Regions from separate parts of the Brevibacillus nigriterrae genome, predicted to be linked through region 1. Evidence: riboswitches for the same ligand, from Rfam matches in the RefSeq annotation. Region 1 holds a riboswitch; each other region holds the start of a gene.
What was found. Region 1 has a riboswitch for cyclic di-GMP ahead of ACPW7N_RS15735 (sensor domain-containing diguanylate cyclase). Riboswitches for the same ligand answer to the same signal wherever they lie in the genome.
Positions count from the first base shown of each region.

Region 2: linked by a shared signal. The riboswitch ahead of ACPW7N_RS04195 (fibronectin type III domain-containing protein) and the one ahead of ACPW7N_RS15735 (sensor domain-containing diguanylate cyclase) in region 1 are both predicted to bind cyclic di-GMP.
Region 3: linked by a shared signal. The riboswitch ahead of ACPW7N_RS13480 (ATP-grasp domain-containing protein) and the one ahead of ACPW7N_RS15735 (sensor domain-containing diguanylate cyclase) in region 1 are both predicted to bind cyclic di-GMP.
Region 4: linked by a shared signal. The riboswitch ahead of ACPW7N_RS08165 (DUF192 domain-containing protein) and the one ahead of ACPW7N_RS15735 (sensor domain-containing diguanylate cyclase) in region 1 are both predicted to bind cyclic di-GMP.

Region 1 covers NZ_JBNCMT010000020.1:92,242-96,455, reverse strand. The annotation lists gene ACPW7N_RS15735 (sensor domain-containing diguanylate cyclase) at 1-2,146, opposite strand, end outside; cyclic di-GMP riboswitch class II at 2,197-2,279, opposite strand; gene ACPW7N_RS15730 (short chain dehydrogenase) at 2,446-3,045, opposite strand; gene ACPW7N_RS15725 (cyanophycinase) at 3,187-4,214, opposite strand, start outside.
Region 2 covers NZ_JBNCMT010000004.1:56,025-60,238, forward strand. The annotation lists gene ACPW7N_RS04190 (Ig-like domain-containing domain) at 1-323, opposite strand, end outside; gene ACPW7N_RS04195 (fibronectin type III domain-containing protein) at 343-1,473, opposite strand; cyclic di-GMP riboswitch class I at 1,643-1,729, opposite strand; gene ACPW7N_RS04200 (YgaP family membrane protein) at 2,016-2,240, opposite strand; gene ACPW7N_RS04205 (efflux RND transporter permease subunit) at 2,231-4,214, opposite strand, start outside.
Region 3 covers NZ_JBNCMT010000016.1:73,086-77,299, reverse strand. The annotation lists gene ACPW7N_RS13485 (methyl-accepting chemotaxis protein) at 1-814, opposite strand, end outside; gene ACPW7N_RS13480 (ATP-grasp domain-containing protein) at 851-2,023, opposite strand; cyclic di-GMP riboswitch class I at 2,140-2,226, opposite strand; gene ACPW7N_RS13475 (dicarboxylate/amino acid:cation symporter) at 2,379-3,662, opposite strand; gene ACPW7N_RS13470 (DctP family TRAP transporter solute-binding subunit) at 3,948-4,214, opposite strand, start outside.
Region 4 covers NZ_JBNCMT010000008.1:98,002-102,215, reverse strand. The annotation lists gene ACPW7N_RS08175 (Y-family DNA polymerase) at 1-354, shown strand, start outside; gene ACPW7N_RS08170 (hypothetical protein) at 419-952, shown strand; cyclic di-GMP riboswitch class I at 1,329-1,425, shown strand; gene ACPW7N_RS08165 (DUF192 domain-containing protein) at 1,513-1,854, shown strand; gene ACPW7N_RS08160 (Flp family type IVb pilin) at 1,875-2,066, shown strand; gene ACPW7N_RS08155 (Flp family type IVb pilin) at 2,146-2,337, shown strand; gene ACPW7N_RS08150 (Flp family type IVb pilin) at 2,368-2,559, shown strand; gene ACPW7N_RS08145 (A24 family peptidase) at 2,673-3,194, shown strand; gene ACPW7N_RS08140 (TadE/TadG family type IV pilus assembly protein) at 3,188-3,571, shown strand; gene ACPW7N_RS08135 (Tad domain-containing protein) at 3,579-4,214, shown strand, end outside.

The sequences.
Region 1 (4,214 bases):
AATCCTGTTTCTTTTCAATCAATGGCAGGAATAACTGTTGATTGCGTTCCCTGTCGTCAGGATGCAAATAGGCAAGGAGGGAAGTACCTAAGCTTTCTGCAATGGGAAACCCGGAGATCTCCTCCCAGGCAGGATTTAAAAACGTCCAGTGTCCTTGTTCATCGGTTTGGAAGATTACTTCCTTCACGTGTTCCACAACGGAACGGTACTGCTCCTGAACTTTGTGCAACGCTTCTTCTGCTTTCTTCTTCTCCGAGATGTCTCGAAAGATTGTCTGCATGACAGGCTTGCCTTCATAAATAAATGGAGTTGACATGACCTCTACATCAATAACTGTTCCATCCATACGAATGAACTTCTCTTCGCTCCAATCCAAAGCCTTTGCTTCTTTCTGTAACAGTTCCAACCGCTCTTGTGAGAATTTTCGATAGTTTGGATGAATTCGCTCCATGATCGGCTGTCCGATCAATTCATCATGGAAGGATGCGCCCAAGATCGTTACACATGCAGGATTCACAAAGAGAAAACTTTCCCCATCGTGAACGACAATGGCATTCGGTGAATAATCGACAAGCGTACGATACCTTTCTTCACTGTCTCTTAACTGTTTTTGCATCTCTTTTTGTTCTGTAATATCTACAACGAGCCCGATGATATAATCTTCTGTTTGATCTTCAGAAGGAAACAGGGAGACGGTAAGAATTCCCAAGACAACTTGTCCGTCCGGGCGATAATATAATTTTTCAACTTGATAGGAATCTCTTTTCCCACTAATTAATTCTTCATAAAGCTCATCTTCCGGCTGCACAGGTTCTGAGATAGCGGAGATCGGTAGATGTTTTAGTTGCTCGCGAGTAAATCCAGTTATTTTCTCCAACGCCGGGTTGATTTCAATGACTTCTCCTGACTTCTTGCGCAATCCAATTCCGATTCCGGCCTTTTCAAATATTTTTCGGAATCGCTCTTCACTTTTTTGCAGGGCCTGCTGCATGTTTTTCTTTTCCGTAATATCTCTAGCAATCACCTGGATTGCAGAATGATCGTTATATTTGATGGGTATTGAAGCAATTTCAACGTAACGAATCTGATTATCCAATGTAAGCAGCTTGACTTCTTGCAGTGGCTGAGTTTCCCCGGTATCGTAAATGACTTTGATTCTTTGGAGAATGATCTCTTTATCATCAGGATGGATAATATCCAGGACATCTTTCCCGAGTACTTGATCTTCCGTTTCTGCTCCGATCAGTTGCAGTCCTTTCTCATTCACAAACAGAAACTTTCCATTATGAACCATGATGGCATCAGGTGATACATCTATCAATCCTCGGTATTGTTTCAACAAATGGCGGTAACGTTGTTGACTTTCCATGATCTGATAGCCATTGAGTCTGTGCATAAATGCCATCCAATACGACCCGATCAATAATATTAGCGGAACACTCAAGAAGTACATGTGAAGCAACTGGGCATGAGCAATCCGCACTTTCCACTCATTGTAATCAAAATCGATCCCCAGTACGGATTCTACGTTACCAGAGGAATCATAAATTGGTGCAAATGAACTGATCCATGTACCCCATTTATCTGTATACGGTGTCTCTTGTAACGTTCTCTCCCCTTTGAATGCCAGCTCCAATTCAGCAAGCTGATTGGGATATGTCTCACCAATCGGTACAGCAAGTTCCAATCTCGAGTCAATTTTGCCATTATCGTTGAGGTCAGCTTCCGGACAAACAACCAAGACATTCGTTCCATCGGGCAGCTTGCGAATCGTGTAGACACTTTCAATAAATGGGTACAGCTTCATCCATTCGATCATTTGGTCAGACATTCGCTGATACAGGGCGTCGGAAGGGAGCGTATCCAACTGTATACGAGCATGTCCTTCATCCTGCAGAATCTTGGAGAAAACAGGGGCCAATCCTTCAAGCGGTGTCTTGATTTTTGCCACTTCATCCTCTTCTGCCTGATTGACAAAAAACCAGCCAAAGAGAAGAACGAGAGCAAGCAAGCCCCAGATGAACGATTGGGATCGACCCATAATCTGTTTTTGTTCATAACCTCTTGCCTTCAGGATGCGCTTCAACCATACAGTTAAGCAAACGTATGAAGTAATGACAATCGTAACAAAAACAGCGTAATCCATGATGAACTCATCTCCTTGATTGAAACCTGCTTGAGAAAAAAAAGACCTACAAAACTGTAGGTCGGTTGCGCTACTCGCTCCCAGATATCTAAGCGCCCAAGTAAAGATATCTGTTCTTCGCTTCCTCTATGTAATTAGACCTAGTTATTTAGAACTACACTCTTTTTATACTACTTCGATTTTAAAAATACAATTCATTTTAAGTAATTGTTAAAAATCTGATACTTTTGTTCGTTCACTGCCCCAGTTACAGATCGGCTGCCTGTTTCGTCAATCCAACCGGAAGCAGGAGATGCCATTCAGTATACTTTATAGGTCTGTCCTGTCTGAGCTCCTTCCACGCTTTTTCGGTAAGCCAAGGCTACTCTGCTGGCAGGTACAGGTTCGAAACCGGGAAAATACGGACGATACTTTTCAAATGACTCCACCAAGACATTGGGGCTCACATTGTTAATCCGAATACCCCGTGGCATTTCGATTGCTGCAGCCTGGACAAAAGCTCGAATTGCTCCACAGGCCATGGCTGCTGATGCTCCGCCTTTGATCGGATCATCCATGGTAATTCCGGTCGTCAACGTAAAGCTCCCCCCATCGTTCACATGGTCCATTCCCAGTAAAACAAGATTAACTTGTCCTTTCAGTTTGCTTTGGATTGCGATCTCGTTGTTTTCAGGCGTTAACTCCGAAAGCGGTCCGAAAAAAACTTGACCCGGTGTGCTAATCACGGCATCGACTTTGCCAACGGTTTGATACATCGCTTTAATGCTTTCTGGTGACGTTATATCAACTGCAATATCGGCCCCGCTTCTTCCTGCTGAGATGATTTCATTATTGGATTGGAGTTCGTTTTGAATCGCACTCCCAATCGTCCCGTTTGCACCAAGTAACAGAATTTTCATAGTTTGCCTCCTAGTTGAGATTTTTTGTTTTGATAATACTATACCCCTGTATGCTATGTAAAGAGATTTTACAGTCTATTCCACATATAAAAAAGCCGCCCCGTCATTATTTCAGACAAGGCGACCAGTCATTACCTGCAGCTATTCTGTTCCATATATATTGCCCGTTGACGAAGTTACTACACCATTGTTCACGTTCACACTGTAAGACAATCCACCAGACCCGGTCCAAGTATTTAGATTGAAGCTATCTCCTTCTGTCAGCTTGTAAATCGAAATATTGGTAAAGGTTAGCGGTGTGCCATTTTGGCATACGGATGGAGCCTGGTTGCTTTGAGCCATGTACACTCCCGGGTTAGTAGCCCCAGGCTGCACAACTACCGTTGCTGTTCCGTCCTGTTCCACGAGAAGGGCTGTCATTTCGTTCACCGCCATGCCTTTTGCCTGGTCAGCGGCTTCGAAGCCGTCTTGAATATTTCTGGCGAGGAAGGTAAGGAAGCGCCCCATTCGATCACGCTGTTCGAAGTGACTGTCTGTGATGAGGTGCCCATTGACCGGTGTCTCAATTAAGCCATGGGTCAGGGAAATCAGTGAATTGTATGGATTATTCAAGGCAGTAGGAGAATCAAGGGTCTTGCTCTTGGTGGCAATTGCATCATAGCTATGTTCTCCTTGAATAGCCAGCCCGGCACTCGTGCCACCAAACGGAATGCCTTGGGCAATTCGATTATTGAGGGCGTCTAATGCTGGAGTACCTTTCAGGAAATTTACGTAATCCGCTTGATTGCCACCAGCAAAGAAAATGGCTTCCGCATGATTGATTTTATCGATGACAAAAGAATGGGAACCCGCTATTGCCAAATCATTTACGATCAAAGTATTTACTGAATTCAAAGGTGTTCCGGCTGTTTGTGCAAGGTCATAAATGTAAGGGTTGTAGGCATCTGTCCCCGAAGCACGGAGAATGAGAAAGTCACCTCCGTTTGCCTTTTCACTCATCCAAACAAATGCTTCATCTACATCAGTGCTTCCCCCCATGAACACCTCTCCGAACGAAGTTGCTGTAGAGACGTCTGTTGCGTTGCCGTGGGTGTAATACGAGTAAGGAGCTGGCGCTGCTGTTACCGTTCCCAGGCTAAGAAGATGACCTGCCGAGAGAACCGTGCTGA
Region 2 (4,214 bases), on a different contig from region 1:
CCCTCTTCATCTTTTAAATAGACGGTTGCTGTATGTTTTCCTTCATCTGAGTATGAATAACTGTTTGAAAAAGGAGTGATTGCTCCATCGTCTATTTGAATACTTGTTTCTGTTTTTTCCGGGGCATCAGCAGTGATCGTAATATCTGATATTTTCCAAAGCTTTTTTCCTTCTTCGCCGCTGATCTGCACATCAAACGAGGTCGATTCCGCAGCGGGTTTCACTTGAATTTTTGTGGTATCTGCAAATATTTGATTGGGAATACAGATTGCAGATAGCAACGACACACTCAATAGAATTTTTGCTATTTTGGCAAACTTCATTTCATCACCTCAATAAAAGCTACTTTAAGATTTTTTTCACAGTCAGATTTCCGTTTTCGTCATACTCAAACACAACAATGTCGACCCCATCCTCCACAATTCTTTTCAGACGGTTTCCTTCATAGATGTATTCATATTTTTTCAGATTGGAAGTGGTGCCAGTTACCGTACTTAAATCGCTTTTGGCGTACAAACTGTTCTCTGCCAAAACACCAACGATATTTTCATCGTCCAGATTAAGGTCAGAAAAGGTATAGGAGGTTTCTTTTGTCTTTCCAACTGGCTTTTCATTGAGATAAACATGATAGGTGATGGAAGGATCATCCAAAGGTTCTCCACTTACTGGGCTCCAAGTCAGCTCAATCGAAGAGGATGTCAAGTTAACCTTCAGATTTTCCGGCTTAGCAGGCGGGGTATTCGCTCGAATAAATCCATACCCGTTCAATGCTCGCCATTCCCCACTGTTTCTCGCAAACATCGCATAGTAACTTTCCTCATTTGATTGGGTATCGGAATCTGTAAAAACAGGTTCGTCACTGGCATATACGGATACCCAATTCTCGTTTATCCATTTTACATAAGCAAAATTACTTCCACTCGACGTGGTCAACACATTATTATCACTCATTGCATTCAGCTCTACCGTATTCTGTGTTCCACTGTAGCGGGCATAATTATAGGTTGCTAGATAACCCGACTGGAAACTCCATGGTGACCAAGTGCCATCCCAACCAGCAACTCTGAAAAAAGTAAAGGAATCTCTTGGTACATCGAAAAGTGTAAAATTTGCCACTTCTCCACGATAAATGGTTTCCCATGTCTCACTTGATTCATCCCACTTTTGCAGTTCATAGAAATATGCTCCACGAGTCCAATTCAACGTAACGCTTGTTTCATCCATCCTGCTCACCCAGATGCTAGGCGCTTTTAGATGAAAGCTAGGTTGTGATGTGGTAGAATCACTACTTTTTTGGGATGGCTTCCAGGTCGGAGGGGCAGGAGAAAGATCAGGCAGCTCCGATTCGGGAGGCAGACTCGGTACAACTTCCTCAGTCTGATTTTCCTCTGCATAGACCCCGGAAGCAGGAATAAACAGTGTTGCAAAAGTAAGGGCCAACGCAGATAGAATGTGAATAACTAGTTTTATCATTTATGGATACATTCCCCTTTCATAAAATGAACTGCTAGTCTTTTGGTGCTTTTTCTACTAAATGAAACCGTAACTTTCATGTAATCCCCCTTTAAATGACAAATAAAAAAAGGCTACCTCAAAAAGAAATAGCCTTCGTTACCAAATGAATTTACGTTGATTCTGGATGCTTGGTAACCCGGCTGTCATTGCTCAGTAGAGCATTAGACCCGTGGCTTTGCGTCCCCACCTTTCAATGGGTTTGCCTTTATCGAAGCTGCGGATAATAAAGTAAAATAAGGAATTATGTAGAAATGCATTAATACTATAGTAGCAGAAAAGATATATTTCGACATACTTTTAGGATAAATTCATTATTTTGTCGATTTTCATTTTAATACTTTTTTATCAATAAGGATGTGACTATGTTAACACCTCCTTACTTCTTTTGGCACAATTCACACAGTAAAACAAAAAGGATCGCCCAGTAACAGCAATCCCCTGCAAGAATAAGTAATTCCCTTTTCCTATATAAAATTCACGTCAATACAAGCAAGTATCCTCTATAATCCACAAGAACTACTACCTTGTTCCTTCACCCCCAGCTTCACCAATATCTTCTCCAGCAAACAAAACCCGGTAAGCGAAGAAATAATCAGATTTACCCCTACAAAGGCAGTAAAGAGCAGCCAGTACGGACTCACCCATTGTGCTAGAGCCAGACTGAGCAAAATAAAGATTCCTGCCAATAGACGAATGATATTTCCTTTCCCGTTTGTTACAAACATTCCACCTCATCCTTTCCTCTTCCCATGCCGATCACATCGTCAGCACATTGGATATTGACATGCTTGTTTTTCAGCTTTGCTCTCTTGGTTTCGACCATCGCATAGATGATCGGTATGATGAACAGGGTTAATAATGTAGATGCGATTGTGCCAAACATCAAAGCGATGGCTAAGCCTTGGAAAATCGGGTCGAACAGGATGACCACAGCGCCTACGACAACAGCGGCGGCGGTAAGAATGATCGGCTTTGCACGAACGATTCCGGCTTCAATGACTGCCCACGTGAGCGAAGCACCTTCTTCCCGTCTCTGGATGGTGAATTCCACCAGGAGAATCGAGTTGCGGACAATAATCCCGGCGAGTGCGATCACTCCAATCATGGATGTGGCTGTGAAAAAGGCGCCAAACATCCAGTGGCCCGGGATCACGCCGATCAAGGTAAGCGGGATTGGTGACATAATGATGAGCGGTGTAATGAAGGATTGGAACCATCCTACAATCAAGAGATACATGACGACCATGGCAATCGCAAAAGCAATCCCCAAATCACGGAATACTTCATACGTAATCTGCCATTCTCCATCCCATTTCACACTGACGCCATCTTCCAGCCATGGCTGATTGATCAGATTTTGCTCAATGGTTACACCTGAAGGGGGCTTGATCTCCCCAATGCGATCCCACATTTTCGCCATTGCATAAGCAGGACTTTCCTCAAATCCCGCCACATCGGCTACAACATACGTGACGCTCTGCAAATTTTTGCGGTAAAGAGTAGGCTCCACACTGCCTTTTTCCACATGAACAATCTCTCCGAGAGAAATTTGTGTTCCCGCTTGTGTAGGAATCTGTATGCTGGTCAGCTTGTCAATTCCAGAACGATCACCTTTAGACGGTTGCACGTTAATAACGACAGGATTCAGCTCATGTGCCGGATGCAGAAGTCCAATTTGGGCGCCATCCAGCATGGTTTGTAATGTTTTTACAATGGATTGCTCATTGATTCCGTTCAGTCTCGCCTTGTCATTAATGGTAAAGCGATACTCGGTTTGTTCCGCTTCCTGGTAGGTGTCAACATCGACTACCCCTTCTGTCTCACGGAAAATCTGTTCTGCCTGCTTGGCTACCATTTGCTGTTCTTGTTTGTCATTTCCGTAGATTTCCAGGACAATGGTAGACAAAACTGGCGGCCCTGGAGGAACCTCTACGACTTTTACATTTGCCTGATAAGCACTTGCGATTTTTTGTATCTCCGGGCGAATGCGCTTGGCGATGTCGTGGCTTTGATCTTCACGCAAATGCTTATTCACCAGGTTAATCTGAATGTCTGCAACATTGTCACCTTTGCGCTGATAATAATGCCGGACCAATCCGTTGAAATTGAACGGAGAGGCAGTACCGATATACATTTCATAGTCGGTCACCTCATTGACAGAGGACACATAATCGCCAACGGCCTTCGTCGCCTTTGCTGTTTCCTCAAGTGTTGATCCCTCCGGCATATCAATGACAACCTGAATTTCGCTCTTATTGTCAAACGGCATCATTTTCATCGGGACGGCCTTGGTATAGAAGAACGAAAATGACCCAAGAAGGACGACCACAACTCCTGCCAGGAAAAGATAGCGTTTCTTGGCATCTCTGAGCATGTGCTGGATCGTAATGGCATACCATCTGGAAATGCCTTTCAGCTTTTCGTAATGGATCTCCTCGCCATTACCCGCCGGGGTATTTTTATGCTTAGATTTAGGCAAGTATCGATAGGCAAACCAGGGGGTGACCACAAAGGCTACCAGCAGCGAGAAGAACATCGCAACAGAAGCATTAATCGGAATCGGCGCCATATATGGCCCCATCAATCCACCGACAAAAGCCATCGGCATCAGCGTAGCAATGACTGTAAAGGTAGCAAGAATCGTTGGGTTCCCTACCTCATCCACCGCTAAAATCGCTGCCTGCATGGGGCTGTGCGTT
Region 3 (4,214 bases), on a different contig from region 1:
AGAGATGATCACTAACCGTATCAATGGTTTCGGAATTATCACGGATCAGCGAAATCAACTGTAGCAATTTCTTTCTCATCTCTTCGAAGCCATTACTCAACGTACCTAATTCATCGATCCGGTCGGTAGTAATCGGGGTAGTTAAATCTCCCTGAGCTAGCATTTTGGTTCGTTCTGCAAGAGAAATAACAGGGATGATGATCATTTTTTTCGAAAGGATCGATAAGAATGCACCGATAATGACAGCCGCTACGACAAAGCCAACACTCAACCACAAGATATAATTTTCCAGGTTTTCAATAAAGGAGGCATCCATATCAATACCAATAACAGTATTTGAAGAGACAGGGAGGAAGAGTGATTTATGAACTCCCCAATCATCTTTATAGATGCTGCTCATCACACTCTGCTTTGTTTCCAAAGCCTGATTTTGCTCCGGAGTGAAGGGGAGTTCACTCATATACATATCGTCATTGCTTAATGCGAGGATAACGTCTTTTCCATCCACCTTTGCGATAACATACGCATTCTGCATACCCTCATATTTTTTGGTGAAATTAGTGAGAATGGTAAAAAGCTGTTCATACTTCGAACGGCTTTGTAAAGCCTCTTCAATCAGTTGTGGCGTGGCTTCAATGGTCAGTTTTTCCATATTGGATTCCAAACGGTTTTCAAACTGTACGATGACATGATTGTTGACCAAATTCATAGAGGTTTCATAGAGAACAGTGATGAAGACAAACGTAAACAAAAGCAAAGGCAATAAGACTATTGCTGTCAATTGACGCCGAATCGATTTTCTTAAGAAATTCATCTCTTTTTCTCCTCTTTATCTTAAATCTTTTTACTTTTATATATTTGAAACAATTGATTCGGAATGCTTTATGTATTGGGAGAGATCTAGTTCGAGATATTTTTGATTATCCTCCAGACGATCGGTTCGATAGAAAAGCACAGCCAATGTCCGGGGATCGTTTGGCATGTATGAATGCAGCAAATGAGAGAACTGCTTCTTCAAGGCTTCTACATTGAATTCAGTGATGGAATCAGGATGTATAGTGGTTGGGATGTCGGCACAGAAAAAAGAATAAACTGAGTCGTCCATCGTCGACTGGATGTTATCCCAATCAGGTACATCTTGTTGAATAAATGCTTCATATGGATTAACCCCATAAGCAAAATAGCCCAATTCAGTCGTACCAATTCCTGCGAACCGAAGCGGGTTCACTTCAATAGGGGCGATCTGGCCGTTCCGTTTGATCCGTACCTCGAGGTGGAGAGGGAAGTTGACTAAATTTGCTTTTGATCCCATTGTCTCAAGAAATGCTTTGATGGAATCAATTGATTCTTGCAGAACTGCTTTGCTCGTGAAGTAAATCCGATCAGATGTATCATTTTCATGCAAGAACATGCGCTTGAATACATTGACAATTACAGGAGCCCCTGAATAGTCGAAATAGGCGTCAATCGCATATTCGTCTCCCTGAATCCACTCTTCTACAATGAAAGTAGTAGAGTCAAAGACGGCACCGGAGTACAGAGAGTCGGATAGTAGTAGTTCGTTATGTAGCTGTTCGCAAATTGTAAACCATTCCTGTTCGTTTGTAATTCGATACACGCCCCAACTGGCGTACCCAACTGCTGGTTTTAAAATCACGGGGAAAGGTAAAGCTTTTGGGTCTAGTTGAGATAATTCGTGGAGTGGAAGCTCTAGGAAGAAAAACGAAGGGTCAATCTGTTTCATCCATTTGCGAAAGTTTATTTTGTTCTTGAAAAGAGAAATATTTCGTACCAGTTGAGAATCAGGGAGATGTTTCTCTAATAACTCGAAGGCATTCTCAGAAGTGGTAAGCAAAGGATAATGCTTCTGCTCTCTTATCTGTCCTAGTAGGCCCGGAAGAGAAGTAACATTTAATCGGGACTGTGATGGAACAGAAACATTTTGAATGAACACAGGTGCTTGAGTCTTAGCTAAGGTGTCAGCTAAAAAGGGGGATGCGTATGGTTTGTCTAAAAAGATCAAGCAAATTTACACTCCTTTCATAATTACCTGAAGTATGAAAAAATAAAAAGAGCTATCCACGAATGAGAATAGCCCAATACTCGAAGTATAGGAAGTAAGTAATACTTCTTCAGCCATTCGGTAACCCGGCTATCATAGTCATCTAGACCTTAGACCCGTTGGCTTTGCGTCCTCATTTTTCAATGAGTTTGCCTTTATCGTGGTTATATAAGGTATGAATATACACGATACCGAGTATATAATAGGAAGGAAGTAATTTCAAGAACAAGTAAAATAGTCCTAATATTTGTAACAAATTGGAGCCCTACCAATTAGTAGGGCTCGTTGTTGGTTTTTCTATATTTGCTTCATGATTCTAAGCAGTTGCCGGACGAGCTTCAACTGTTTCTTCGATATGAACCGTATCTTCTTCTACGATGCGATTTGGATCAAATTCATTTTCCATTTTTGCGACGACAACAGTTGCGACACCATTTCCAATAATATTGGTAATCGCACGAGCTTCTGACATGAAACGGTCAACACCGAGAAGCAATGCCATACCTTCTACAGGAATCATTGGGAAAGCGGCCAACGTTGCAGCAAGTGTGATAAATCCAGAACCGGTTACACCAGCAGCGCCTTTGGAAGTTAACATGAGAATTCCAAGGAGAGTAATTTCTTGCCAGATTGTTAAATCAATCCCGTAAGCTTGGGCGATGAAGATTGCTGCCATCGACAAGTAGATCGAGGTTCCATCCAGGTTGAAGGAGTACCCCGTAGGAATAACCAGACCAACAACAGATTTGGAACAGCCGTAGCGCTCCAGTTTTTTCATGATGGGAGGCAAGGCTGATTCGGAAGAGGACGTACCGAGCACTAAAAGAATTTCCTCTTTAATGTAGCGCAGGAAACTAAAGATACTGAAACCATAGTATTTTGCAATACCGCCAAGTACAAGTACGATAAACAGGAACATCGTAATGTAAACTGAAGCCATCAATTTACCAAGGGAGAAGAGAGAAACTAACCCGAATTTACCGATTGTATAAGACATGGCACCGAAAGCTGCAATCGGAGAAAGCTTCATGATCATGTTTACGATTCCAAAGAATACATTCGTGAACTTTTCAAACAAATGAATGACTGGCTTGCCGTGAGATCCCATAGTAGCCAAAGCAAAACCGAACAAGATCGCAAAGAAGAGAATCGGGAGCAGTTCACCTTTGGCAAAGGCAGCCATTACGTTGTCAGGTACGATGTTTACAATAAAATCAATTGCCCCGTGACTGGTTTCTTCCGCTGCTTTGGTGTATTTGGAGACGTCTCCTTTTACATTGCTGGTATCAAGCCCCACTCCAGGTTTAATGAAGTTTACGACTACGATCCCGATCGCCAAAGCGACTGTCGTAACGATCTCAAAGTAGAGAAGTGCTTTTCCGCCGATTTTCCCTACCTTTTTCACGTCACCCATACTGGCGATTCCGTTAACAATCGTAAAGAAAATGATTGGGCCAATTACCATTTTAATCAGTTTAATAAAGACATCCGCCAGTACTTTCAATTCCGCCCCGAATTTAGGAAAGAAATGACCGACTAAAATACCAACAATGATACCGAAGATTACCTGGACGGTGAGATTACGAAAGTTGAGCTTCATCTTTTCACATCCTTCTCACGATATTTTATTTGCATAATGTAAGCGCTTCACGTTTGTATTGTAAGAGTTGTTTGAATAATTTGAAATAATATGGTCATATTGGTCTTTTTGGTCTTTTTGTTCACGTAAAAAAACCACCCGACACAAGAAGATAGCTGGCGGTCGACTAAACGCAACATCCGTGTTGCATCGTCGACACTCGCACGTCCTGAGCATCGTCGTGTAGGGCCCAAAACTAAAGCCCGGGGTGTGATACCCCCGAGCCTGTCAGATCAACTGGATAGATCAATATTTAGGAAAAGTATACTTCATGCGGATCTCTTTGATTTTCGCTACCAGCTCGGGCCCGATCTTGTTGGCATACTTATCGTACAAGGAATCAGTGGCCACAATCCATTGATAGCGTTGCTCATCCGTTAGCTCATCAATTTTCATCACAGCCATATTGCGAAGCTGGTTCAATTGGATATCGTTCATTTTAATAGCCAGATTATTGTTCCATTCGGTAGTTTCCTGAATGGCTTCCAGTAAGACCGACTGAATGTCAGGAGA
Region 4 (4,214 bases), on a different contig from region 1:
AAGACAATCGGGAAGGAGTCTACCTTTCGGGAAGCGATTTCCGACCCCGATGCTCATTTGAAGTTGGCAGAAACATTGATTGAGCAACTGGTAAAGCGACTCAAAGCGAAATCACGAAAGGCGAAAACCATTTCGATTGTCTATAAGAAGGAGCGAAACGGCAGCTCATTTTCAAAAAGCTTCACATTGCCCAAGCCGACTGACTCAGCAGAAGAGATGAATGAAATCGTTCAAAAACTGTATACGGAGAACCTTTGGGAGATTCCTTTGTTCCTTTTTGGGGTTCGTTTATCCAATATTGAGGATGTTGTTTATGAACAACTCACTTTGGATGACTTTCATAAAATGCTATAGTGGCGGTTGCTTTCCTGTTTGAGTGGTGCAGAAGTAGTACATACTGCAATCAGGGGGTGCGGATATGTTCGTCCAAATCGCAAATAATCAGGAGAGTGGGTCCCAAGACATCTTTGTACTGGGTGAAAAGTTGCTTCGTGACCAAGAGGGAGTGTACCTACTCCCAGGTCGATTAATCTCAGGGTTGAAGGCAGAGGATTTACCATCGGGATTCCCATTTGGACTACTGGATCAGCTTCCTTCTGGCATTGGTTTTTATCGTGAAGATTCTGTGAAGGTCAGTCGAACCGGAATAAAACAAAGCTTGCACGTGCAGGTAACAACGACATATGTGCGTGCAGAGTGGGATGGTCTCTATTGTGTAGTGTCTACAATGGATACGAGACGTAGAGTGCTGGAAGATGCAGAAGAGTATGTTCTCGAGCAATTCTTGGTCAACGAACAAAAATGTGTACTTGCTTATTCGTTTCATTTTCCATGCGATAAGGAACAAGATCTGGAAGCAGTCATGGAGATGATCGCTGAGCGTGTAAGATGGGTTGAAGAGAAAGGAAATGAACAATTATTGTTTCGTACCTTTCATCCAAAAATACAATAGCACTTGGTAAATAGGCAGGTAGGTAGTGGGGGAGTACTTCAGAATCACTTTCCCACTGCCTTTTTTTGTTGAGGTCCCATGGCTAAAAAATGCTAGGTGGCGAAGACTATCTTTACTGAAAAATGATAAAATCCAGCCTAAGAGAAAGAAAGATGCTCCAATAGCCTGAGGTAGGTAAATATATCTATTGGAAATGCTAAATTTATCCAATTTTCACAAAGTAAAATCCTGATTAAAAATTTTTTATTATATCTAAACTAGATCATTGGAGAGATTTTCATGGGTTCGAAATTTAAGCTAAGAGAACGATGTCGAATAATATGCTAGGACGTAGAATGAAGCCAAGAGATCAGTCGACACGGCAACACTCGCTGAATCTCGATAAAGGCAAAGCTGATGAAAATCAGTGACGCAAAGCTAAAGGGGCTAAGGTGTTTAGGAGAAGCCTGACACTATGCCAGCCAGTTACCGAAAGATTACGGGTGTAGAATATATCTACTAGCAACCCCGCTTTCGGTATAGGCGGGGTTACTCTATGTCTAAAAGGAGGTGCACACCACATGCTGATCAATCTGTCGAACAATCAAATTCTGGCTAGTCAGATCGGACAAGCCTACACCTTCCTAGGAAGGTTGAAAGGGTTAATGTTCACGAAAGAATTGCCGACAGGTTGCGCTCTGCATATTCGACCCTGCCGATCGGTGCACACGTTTTTCATGAATTATTCCATTGATGTACTGTATCTGAATGCCGACTTGAAAATCGTTGCGATTGATGAGCAACTTCGTCCGGGAAAAGTTGGCCCAATCTATGCAGATGCAGTGTCTGTTATCGAACTTCCAGCAGGAGCAGCTCGTCAAACAGAAACTCAAATCGGACATTTCGTCCAACTACGACCATGAATGGATAAGGAGAGAAAGTCATGATGAACAAATTCAAAGGTTTGCTTGTAGAAGAACAAGGTCAAGGTATGACAGAGTACGGGCTAGTACTCGGCATTATTGCAGTGGCAGTAGTTGGAGCACTTGCAACGCTTCGTGGAGAAATTATCGAGATGTACAACAACGTAGTTACTCTAGTAACAAACCGTGAAGATGGTGGCGGAACACCGTAAACTCTAAAACGCAAAAAACTGCCAACGATCAACTTACTTCAATTCACCTAAAATCGACTACTTAAAGGAGAGTTTACTCATGATGAACAAATTCAAGGGCCTATTGGTAGAAGAACACGGACAAGGTATGACAGAATACGGACTCGTACTTGGAATTATCGCAGTGGCAGTTGTCGGAGCACTCGCAACGCTTCGTGGAGAAATTATGGAAATGTACAACAACGTAGTTACTTTGGTAACCAACCGTGAAGATGGTGGCGGAACACCGTAGTAAACCTCGATCAGAAAGCGAGTGATACCCATGCTTGCATCATTGCAACGTTTGTTCATGGACGAGCATGGACAAGGGATGACAGAGTACGGAATTGTGCTTGGTTTTCTCTCCATAGCGGCTTTGATTGCATTAGGCAGCTTGCGTACTGAAGTTGTCGAAATGTTCAGTAACATAACGAATGCACTAATCAGTCGTGATGGTGACGGCCCACAAGTATAGCAATTATTGATACCCTTCCATACAGAGGGCAAAAGATGGTGGCCTTGCGTGATGAACGTAGGGCCTCTCTTTTAACCAGGGGGTTCGGATAGGGGATCCAGGAGGAAATCAGCATGTTGCTTAACGGAGCACTCCTTTTGATTCTTTGTATCTGTTTTATCACCGACGTAGCGAATCGCAAAATTTATAATAAAGTCGTTTTTCCAGGCATTATTCTTGCACTTATCATTCATTTTTTCTCAGATGGATGGGCTGGACTGGGCTTTTCTGTCGGTGGATTTGCCATCGGATTACTACTCTTGCTCATTCCGTATTTATTAGGTGGTATGGGTGCAGGCGACGTAAAGCTGCTGGCATTAATCGGAGCATTCAAAGGGACTATATTTGTAGTTACTACGGCCATATACATGGCATTGCTCGGTGGACTCATCGCATTACTCATACTGATGGTGAAACGAGGGATCGGAAACAGTATTCGTTCCTTGATTATTAATTTCTGGTGTATCCGCAATGGTTGGATCTTGCCTTTTCGCACGGACAAAAGCGCTCTTGCGACAACTTATCCGTACGGTGTAGCTATTGTGGGAGGTGCCTTAATTACCTTGTATGCAAAGGGGATGGAGTACTTATGGTAAAGGATGAACAGGGGCAGTCCATGGTCGAAATGGCACTCCTTCTGCCAGTTATGCTTCTATTACTGGCCGGAATTTTTGACTTCGGCAGAGTGTTCTACTCCTATGTTCACCTGCAAATGGCTTCACAGGAGACAGTTCGTCTGGGTGGCCTGGGTAAACCAGATGCAGAAATCATTTCATTCGCCCGAAACTATGTTCATATTGGCGAGACCGATTTATTACAGGTTCAAGTGAGTCCTACACAAGAAACAAGAACGCCAGGGGGATATGTCACTGTCACTCTTGTGTATCCGGTGGAATTGATGACACCGGTTTTATCCAAGCTTTTTCCCTCACCTATCATTCTATCAGCCAATTCTACGATCAGGGTGGAGTGAGTAATCGATGATTTCATTTTTCAAAGGTCTCCTAAAACAGGAAGAAGGAAATGCGGTTCTTCTCATATCGCTGTCCATGGTGGCACTTCTGACAATGGTTGGGCTTGTCATCGATGGAGGCAATCTCATGTTAAACAGGGCAAAACTGCAAAAAACCGCCAATGCCGCTGTACTTTCAGGTGCACAGGAACTGACCAATACAGAATTAAAAGTAAATGAAGTAATACAAACCATTTTAAGAGAGCACGAAGAAGAAGATAGTTTGCAAGACATTGTAGTGAGTATGGAAGATAAAGTTTCCATTGATCTGGAAAAGCAGGTACCATTAACCTTCTCACGACTATTCGGGAGAGAGACCGCACCTGTTTCGGCACATGCAGCGGCTGAACTGGGAGTGATGGGTCGAGCCAAAGGGGCAGCTCCCTTGGGTATAGATGAATCAATCGAGTTGGAGTATTTCAAAGAGTATAAATTGAAGGTTGATCAGACGGATGTTGATCAAGGTTACTTCGGAGTCCTTGCCTTAGGTGGCACGGGTTCAGAAACCTATGAAGAAAATCTGCGTCACGGGTACCAAAATGAAATCAAAGTAGGCGACGTGCTGGATACACAAACAGGAAATATAGCAGGTAAGACAAGGACA